One region of the Variovorax sp. PEI5 genome, then DNA from elsewhere that is predicted to be linked to it. Evidence: riboswitches for the same ligand, from Rfam matches in the RefSeq annotation. Region 1 holds a riboswitch; the other holds the start of a gene.
What was found. A riboswitch is a leader RNA that binds a small molecule or an ion and turns the genes downstream of it on or off. The one in region 1 is predicted to bind S-adenosylhomocysteine.

Region 1 (4,414 bases):
CGTCTGCGAGATGAACGACAGGTCGCCCACCACGAGGTCGAACTCGGCGCGTTCGTCCTCCGGCAGATCGGCACGCGTCAGGGCGCGCGCATTGACGCGCTCGATGGCCGTGACGCGCTCGTCCTCGCGGATGCGCGCATGCAGCTGGCCGTGGCCGACGTCGATGCCCACCACATGGGCCGCGCCGTGCTGCAGCAGGCAGTCGGTGAAGCCACCGGTCGACTGCCCGATGTCCAGGCAGTGGCGGCCGCGCGCGTCGATGCCGGCGGTGGCCAGCGCGCCTTCGAGCTTCAGCCCGCCGCGCGAGACGAAACGCGACTCGGCCGCGTCGGCCAGGTCGAGTTCGGCCGTCTCGGGGATGTCGTCGCGGTTCTTGCCGACCGGGCGCCAGGCATCGGTGCTGCCGGCGTCGCGCCAGCGAAGTCCGCCGGCGATCAGCCGCACGGCCTGCGACCGCGACGCCGCCAGTCCACGCTCCACCAACAGTTGATCAGCGCGCATGACAGCTCCTGCCAGCAACACCGCGGAACGGGTTCCGCCCGGCCGCCGGTGTCGCCCCCGGCAGGGGGTTGGCGAAGCGACACGCAGTGCGCGAAGACTGGGGGCGAGCCATTCAGTACCTGTAGGTGTCCGCCTTGTACGGGCCGGCCTTGTCCACGCCGATGTAGGCGGCCTGGGCATCGCTGAGTTCGGTCAGCATCGCGCCGACCTTCTTCAGGTGCAGGCGTGCGACCTTCTCGTCGAGGTGCTTGGGCAGCACGTAGACCTTGCCGGACTCGTAGGCATCGGGCTTGGTGAACAGCTCGATCTGCGCGATCGTCTGGTTGGCGAAGGACGACGACATCACGAAGCTCGGATGGCCGGTGCCGCAGCCCAGGTTCACCAGGCGGCCCTTGGCCAGCAGGATGATGCGCTTGCCGTCGGGGAACTCGACATGGTCGACCTGCGGCTTGATCTCCTCCCACTGGTACTTCTCGATCGACGCGATGTCGATCTCGTTGTCGAAGTGGCCGATGTTGCAGACGATGGCCTGGTCCTTCATGGCGACCATGTGCTCGTGGCGGATGACGTCGCGGTTGCCGGTGGTGGTGACGAAGATGTCGGCCTTGTCGGCGGCGTACTCCATGGTCACGACCTTGTAGCCTTCCATGGCGGCCTGCAGGGCGTTGATGGGGTCGATCTCGGTCACCCAGACCTGGGCCGAGAGGGCGCGCAGCGCCTGCGCCGAGCCCTTGCCCACGTCGCCGTAGCCGGCCACGACGGCCACCTTGCCGGCGATCATCACGTCGGTCGCGCGCTTGATGCCATCGACCAGCGATTCGCGGCAGCCATAGAGGTTGTCGAACTTGCTCTTGGTGACGGAGTCGTTGACGTTGATGGCGCGGAACTTCAGCAGGCCCTTGGCCGACATGTCGTTCAGGCGGTGCACGCCGGTGGTGGTCTCCTCGGTCACGCCGATGATCTCGGCCGACTTGCGGCTGTACCAGGTCGGGTCCTCGGCCAGCTTCTTGCGGATGGCGGCATACAGGATGCGTTCCTCCTCGCTCGAATGCGTGTCGATGAGCGACAGGTCCTGCTCGGCGCGCTGGCCCAGGTGCATGAGCAGCGTGGCGTCGCCGCCATCGTCCAGGATCATGTTGGGGCCTTCGCCCGGCGTGCCCTCGGCACCGAAGTCGAAGATGCGGTGGGTGTAGTCCCAGTAGTCCTCCAGCGACTCGCCCTTGATGGCGAACACCGGCGTGCCGGCCGCGGCGATGGCGGCGGCGGCGTGGTCCTGCGTCGAGAAGATGTTGCAGGAGGCCCAGCGCACCTGGGCACCGAGCGCCTGCAGCGTCTCGATGAGCACCGCCGTCTGGATGGTCATGTGCAGCGAACCGGTGATGCGCGCGCCCTTGAGCGGCTGCGCGGCCGAGAATTCCTCGCGGATGGCCATCAGGCCGGGCATCTCGGTCTCGGCGATGCGGATCTCCTTGCGGCCCCAGGCGGCGAGCGAGATGTCGGTGATGGCCTGGTCGGCGGCCCGGGCGGACGCGGCCGCGGTGGGCAGCACGGGGGAGACGGAAGACGGGGATTCGAGAACGGCGCTCATGAGGAAGACACTCCAAGGCTGATTGCGGATGCCGCTGGATCGAGGGATGTGCGTCTGACGGAGACGGAACTCACCGCGATGGACAGCGGATGAGCGTGGTTGCGATGTGTTCCGAGCCTCACGCCTGATGGCGCTGCAACGCTCCTCGGAGGCGGAATTTTAGCCCAGCACCGGTTTCGCCCTGCCCCGGACCGGCTCGAATCCCTGCATGGGCGACGGTCGCGACGCTCCTAGAGTCGCATCCGACACGCGTTCCGGGGCCATCGCGGCACCCGGCGCGGTCGAATCTTCGACAAGGCCTTCCACCATGACGCGCAAGCACACCACCGCCCTCCTCCGCCCGCTGTTCCGTTCGTTCGCCGCCGCCCCGCTCGCCGCGGCCGGCCTCGTGGCCAGCCTGCTGGTCCTGCCGCAGGCGGCCTGGAGCCAGCCCGCCCGACCGGCCGTCCCCATGGGCGCGATGCCCGCGCCCCCGGCGCCCCCGACCCCGGCGACGCCCACGGTGCGCGTGCGCGGCACGGTCGTCTATGTCGATGCCACCCGGCTGATCGTCAAGGATCGCGGCGGCGAGGTCGTGAGCATGGCGCGGGCGGCCGACCTGCCGGTCTCGGAGGTCTATCCGATCCGGCTGGCCGACATCAAGCAGGGTAGCTATGTCGGCACCGCCGCCATGCCGCAGCCCGACGGCACGCAGCGCGCGCTCGAGGTGCTGGTGTTCCCGGCCGAGGCGCGCGGCACCGGCGAGGGGCATTTCCCCTGGGACCTGGAACCCCGCAGCACCATGACCAACGCCACCGTCGCCGATCTCGCGGCGGCACCGGCTTCGGGCCGTGGCGGTCAGCAGCTGCGCCTGGCCTACAAGGGCGGCGAGAAGACCGTGATCGTGCCGCGCGACGTGCCGGTCGTGACCTTCCGGCCCGCGACCGACGCGCTGCTGACGCCCGGCGCGCGGGTGCTGGTCAATGCGCAGGAACGCAACGGCCAGCCGACCGCCGTGCGCGTGCTGGCCGGCCGCAACGGCTTCGTGCCGCCGATGTGAGAACCGTGGAGGCGGCCCCGGCGACGCGAGAATCAGGGCCATGACGCTGACCGACACGCTCCACATCGCCACGCCCAATCCCGATGGCTCCATCACGCCGCCGCCCAGCGCGGACGAGTTGCGCCAGGCGCTCGAGGCGCGCAACGCGCAGCTGATGGACCGGCTCGGCCAGCTGGAGGAGATCCTGGCCCGGCCGCTCGACCAGATCCTGGCCGAACGCGACCGCTTCAAGGAGGCCGCGGCCGCCTGGGACTCCTTCGGCGCGATGTGGATGCTGTCGCAGCGCGCCATGAAGCGTGTCGCGCTGGACCTCGCCGCGCAACAGGGCGTCGACGAGGCCGAGGTGGTGGCGCGCGCGCTCGACTTCGCCAACGACGTGCTCAATGGCGACGGCGTCGACCTCGGCGGCACCATCGCCGAGGCGCAGCTGGCGCACATCGCGCGCCACCGGCCGTTCCTGCGCAAGCAGTTCCGGCGCGGCTGAGCCGGCACGCCCTGAGGGACAATAGCGGCCATCGCGGCCTCCCGCCCGCCTCCGCCGCCGGCGTCGTGCCGGCCGCCCCCTCCCCCCTTGAATCCTGCCCGATGTCGAACGACAAATTCCTCGAAGAAACCAAGCGTCGCCGCACCTTCGCGATCATCTCCCACCCCGACGCCGGCAAGACCACGCTGACGGAGAAGCTGCTGCTGTTCTCGGGCGCGATCCAGATCGCCGGCTCGGTCAAGGCCCGCAAGGCGACGCGCCACGCCACCTCCGACTGGATGGAGATCGAGAAGCAGCGTGGCATCTCGGTGGCCTCGTCGGTGATGCAGATGCTCTATCGCGAGCACGTCATCAACCTGCTGGACACGCCCGGCCACAAGGACTTTTCCGAGGACACCTACCGCGTGCTGACGGCGGTCGATTCGGCCCTGATGGTGATCGACGCGGCCAACGGCGTGGAAGCGCAGACGCGGCGCCTGATCGAGGTCTGCCGCCAGCGCGACACGCCCATCATCACCTTCGTCAACAAGATGGACCGCGAGGTCCGCGAGCCGCTGGACATCCTCGACGAGATCGAGCGCGAGCTGGGCATGCCCTGCGTGCCGATGACCTGGCCGGTGGGCCAGGGCAAGAGCTTCGGCGGCATCATGAACCTGCGCACGCAGACCATGACGGTGTTCGACTCGGGCAAGGAGCGCCTGCCGCAGGAATTCGAGACCATCGCGCTGGACGACCGCGCCGAGCTCATCCGGCGCTTCGGCGCCGAGTTCGAGAATGCCGAGCAGAGCATGGAGCTGGCCGC
Region 2 (4,414 bases), 600 kb from region 1:
AGCCGGCCCGCGCCGACGTGCGCATCCGCATCGCGCCGGACGGGCGCATCGCCACGCTCGACGCGCTCGGCCATGCCGCGACCGGGCGTCGCCTGCTGGCGCTGCCCGCGCTGGCCAACGCGCACGACCACGCGCGCACCTTCCGCAGCGCCACGCTCGGTGCCTTCGGCCAGCCGCTGGAGGGCTGGCTGCCGTTCCTGGGCGTGGTGCCGGGCATGGATCCGTACCTGTGCGCGGCCACGTCCTTCGCGCGTTCGGCGCGCCATGGCGTGACGCACCTGATGGTCCATTACACGCGCGTGCAGGGCGGCATGCCCTATGTCGACGAGGCCCGCGCCGTGGCCCGCGCGGCAGGCGACGTCGGCGTGCGCATCGGCTTCGCGGTGTCGATGCGCGACCGCCACGGCATCGGCTACGCGGACGACGCGGCCGTGCTGGCGGCGCTCAGGCCGGGCATCCGCGACGCCGTGGCCAAGCGGCTGGCGGCACCGCCGGTCGCGCCGGCCGCGCAGCTCGCGCTCGTGGACGAGGTCTGCGCCATGGTGGCGGAAGAGGGCCATGCCCACCACGTCACCGTCCAGTACGGGCCGACGGCGGTGCAATGGTGCAGCACGCCGCTGCTCGAAGCCATCGCGCGGGCCTCGGCCGACACCGGGCGGCCCGTGCACATGCACCTGCTGGAGACGCGCTACCAGCGCGACTGGGCCGATGCCGCGCATCCCGGGGGCGTCGTCCGCTTCCTCGACGACATCGGCCTGCTGAGCCCGCGCCTCACGCTGGCGCACTGCACCTGGGCGCGGCCGGACGAACTGGCGCTGTTGGCCGAACGCGGCGTCACGCTGGCGGTCAACACCAGTTCCAACCTGGGTCTGAAGTCCGGCATCGCGCCGCTGCCGGAGATGCTGCGGCAGGGCTGCCGCGTCGCCATGGGGCTCGACGGCCTGGCCCTCGACGAGGACGACGACGCGCTGCGCGAGCTGCGGCTGGCCTTCGCGCTGCATCGCGGCTGGGGCTACGACACCACGATGACGCCGCGCCAGCTGTGGGCCTTCGGCGCCGGTCACGGGCCGCGCAGCGTGGCCGGAGCGGCCGCGCGCGGGCAGGGCCGCATCGCGCCCGGCGAGCCGGCGGACATCGTGCTGCTGGACTGGGACGCGCTCGACGACGATGCCCTGTTCGCCGACACCGACCCGCTGGACCTGCTGCTGGCACGCGCCCACGGCGCGCACATCGCGCGGGTGCTGGCCGGCGGGCGCGCGATCGTCGAGCATGGCCGGGTGCTGGGCATCGACGAGCCGGCCCTGAAGGCCGAGCTGCTGGCGCGCACCCGCCACGCCCTGGCCGCCGATCCGGCCCACGCCGCCTGGCGCGAGGATGTCCGGGCGCTGGCCGACGACCTGGCGCCGTTCTATCGTCGTGGCCTGTTCGGCGGCTGCTGCGGCTGAACCCCGTCGCCCCGTCCTCCGTCCTTCCCGACCGACCTTTTTCCTCTCCATCGACCCCATGACCCGACTCAAGATCACCGCCGGCGGCCTCGAATTCATCGCCCTGACCCATCCCGACGCGCCGCGCACCGTGGCGGCGTTCCTCTCGCTGCTGCCCTACCGCCAGCAGTTGATCCACGTGCGCTGGAGCGGCGAGGGCTGCTGGGTGCCGCTGGGCGAGTTCAGGCTGGAGGCCGACGGCGCGCCGGTCGGCTTCGAGAACCACACCAGCCACCCGTCGGTGGGCGACATCCTGTTCTATCCGGGCGGCTACAGCGAGACCGAGATCATCCTGGCCTATGGCGCCTGCAGCTTCTCCAGCAAGATGGGCCAGCTCGCCGGCAACCATTTCCTCACCATCGTCGAGGGGCGCGAGCAGCTGCGCGCGCTCGGCGAGCGGGTGCTGTGGCAGGGCGCCCAGGACGTGCTGTTCGAACTCGCCTGACCGGCCCCACGGCGCGTCGGCCGGGCCGATGCGCCTAAAATCGCGCCTCCCCGAGGAGCGTTGCAGCGGAGCGCGTCGCGCCCCGCCAGGCTCGGGCGTGTTCCCCCCTGCAACGACGCTCGCCTGAACCTCCGCGAACCAGGTGAGTCCATGCCGTCGTCCTCCAGCCCCGCCACTTCCGCCGCCACATCCACCGCCGCCGTCCCGGCGATGAAGCTGTCGGGTCTCGAACCCGTGCAGATCGGCGAGGGAACCTTGTTCGTCAACATCGGCGAGCGCACCAACGTCACCGGCTCCAAGGCCTTCGCGCGCATGATCCTGAACGGCCAGTTCGAGGAGGCCCTGGCCGTCGCGCGCCAGCAGGTGGAGAACGGGGCCCAGGTGATCGACATCAACATGGACGAGGCCATGCTCGACAGCAAGGCCGCGATGGTGCGCTTCCTGAACCTGATCGCCTCGGAGCCCGACATCGCGCGCGTGCCGATCATGGTGGACAGCTCCAAGTGGGAGGTCATCGAGGCCGGCCTGCGCTGCATCCAGGGCAAGGGCATCGTCAACTCGATCAGCATGAAGGAGGGCGAGGACCAGTTCCGCCACCAGGCGCGGCTGCTGCGCCGCTATGGCGCCGCGGCGGTCGTGATGGCCTTCGACGAGAAGGGCCAGGCCGACACCTACGAGCGCAAGGTCGAGATCTGCGAGCGCGCCTATCGCATCCTGGTCGACGAGATCGGCTTCCCGGCCGAGGACATCATCTTCGACCCCAACATCTTCGCCGTCGCCACCGGCATCGAGGAGCACGACAACTATGCGGTCGACTTCATCGAGGCCACGCGCTGGATCAAGCAGAACCTGCCCGGCGCCAAGGTCTCGGGCGGCGTCAGCAACGTCAGCTTCAGCTTTCGTGGCAACGATCCCGTGCGCGAGGCGATCCACACCGTGTTCCTGTATCACGCCATCAAGGCCGGCATGGACATGGGCATCGTCAACGCCGGCATGGTGGGCGTCTACGACGACCTGGAGCCGGTGCTGCGCGAGCGGGTCGAGGACGTCATCCTCAACCGCCGAGCCGATGCCGGCGAGCGCCTGGTCGAGGTGGCCGAGACCGCCAAGAGCGGTGCCAAGGACGAGAGCCGGCGCAACGACTGGCGCGGCACGCCCGAGGCGCCGGTGAGCGTGGGCGACCGGCTCAGCCACGCGCTGGTCCATGGCATCACCGAGTTCATCGTCGAGGACACCGAGGAGGCGTATCGCGGCATCCTGGCCGGGGGCGGGCGTCCGCTGCACGTCATCGAGGGCCCGCTCATGGACGGCATGAACGTGGTGGGCGACCTGTTCGGCGCCGGCAAGATGTTCCTGCCCCAGGTGGTGAAGTCGGCCCGGGTCATGAAGCAGGCCGTGGCCCACCTGCTGCCCTACATCGAGGAGGAGAAGCTGCGCGACGAGGCCGCCGGCCGCGACGTGCGCACCAAGGGCAAGATCGTCATCGCCACCGTCAAGGGCGACGTCCACGACATCGGCAAGAACATCGTCACGGTGGTCCTGCAGTGCAACAACTTCGAGGTCGTGAACATGGGCGTGATGGTGCCCTGCCACGAGATCCTGGCGCGCGCCAAGGTCGAGGGGGCGGACATCGTCGGCCTCTCCGGCCTCATCACGCCGAGCCTGGAGGAGATGCAGTACGTCGCCGGCGAGATGCAGCGCGACGACCATTTCCGCATCAGGAAGATCCCGCTGATGATCGGCGGCGCCACCACCAGCCGGGTGCACACGGCCGTCAAGATCGCGCCGCACTACGAGGGCCCGGTGGTCTACGTGCCCGACGCCTCGCGCAGCGTCAGCGTGGCGCAGTCGCTGCTTTCCGACCAGGCCGCGAAGTACATCGACGAGCTCAACGTCGACTACGACAAGGTGCGCCTGCAGCACGCGAACAAGAAGCAGACGCCGCTGTGGCCGCTGGCCAAGGCGCGCGCCAACCGCACGCCGATCGACTGGAGCGGCTATGTCCCGCCGGTGCCGAAGTTCATCGGCCGGCGCGTCTTCCGCAACTTCGACCTCACCGAGCTGGCCAAGTACATCGACTGGGGCCCGTTCTTCCAGACCTGGGACCTGGCCGGGCCGTTCCCGGCCATCCTGAAGGACGAGGTGGTCGGCACCGAGGCCGTGCGCGTCTACGCCGACGGCCAGCGCATGCTCAAGCGCCTGATCGAGGGCCGCTGGCTCAGCGCCAGCGGCGTCGTCGGCTTCTGGCCGGCCAACAGCGTCGACGACGACGACATCGCGCTCTACACCGACGAGACGCGCAACGAGGTCGCGCTGACCTGGCACGGCCTGCGCCAGCAGACCGAGAAGCCGGTTATCGAAGGCGTGCCGCGCCCGAGCCGCTGCCTGGCCGACTTCGTGGCGCCGCGCTCGAGCGGACTGAAGGACTACGTGGGCATGTTCGCCGTCACGGCGGGCCTGGGCGTGGAGAAGAAGGAGAAGTACT

Region 2: it holds a riboswitch for S-adenosylhomocysteine, as region 1 does, so the genes downstream of both, metH (methionine synthase) here and ahcY (adenosylhomocysteinase) in region 1, are expected to answer to the same signal.

The regions. Positions count from the first base shown of each region.
Region 1 is NZ_CM155257.1:2,224,478-2,228,891, forward strand. It holds gene AC1MLT_RS10290 (TlyA family RNA methyltransferase) at 1-501, opposite strand, end outside; gene ahcY (adenosylhomocysteinase) at 614-2,089, opposite strand; S-adenosyl-L-homocysteine riboswitch at 2,174-2,240, opposite strand; gene AC1MLT_RS10300 (hypothetical protein) at 2,397-3,128, shown strand; gene AC1MLT_RS10305 (hypothetical protein) at 3,169-3,612, shown strand; gene AC1MLT_RS10310 (peptide chain release factor 3) at 3,714-4,414, shown strand, end outside.
Region 2 is NZ_CM155257.1:2,826,310-2,830,723, forward strand. It holds gene AC1MLT_RS13070 (amidohydrolase family protein) at 1-1,445, shown strand, start outside; gene AC1MLT_RS13075 (DUF3830 family protein) at 1,504-1,929, shown strand; S-adenosyl-L-homocysteine riboswitch at 1,976-2,057, shown strand; gene metH (methionine synthase) at 2,140-4,414, shown strand, end outside.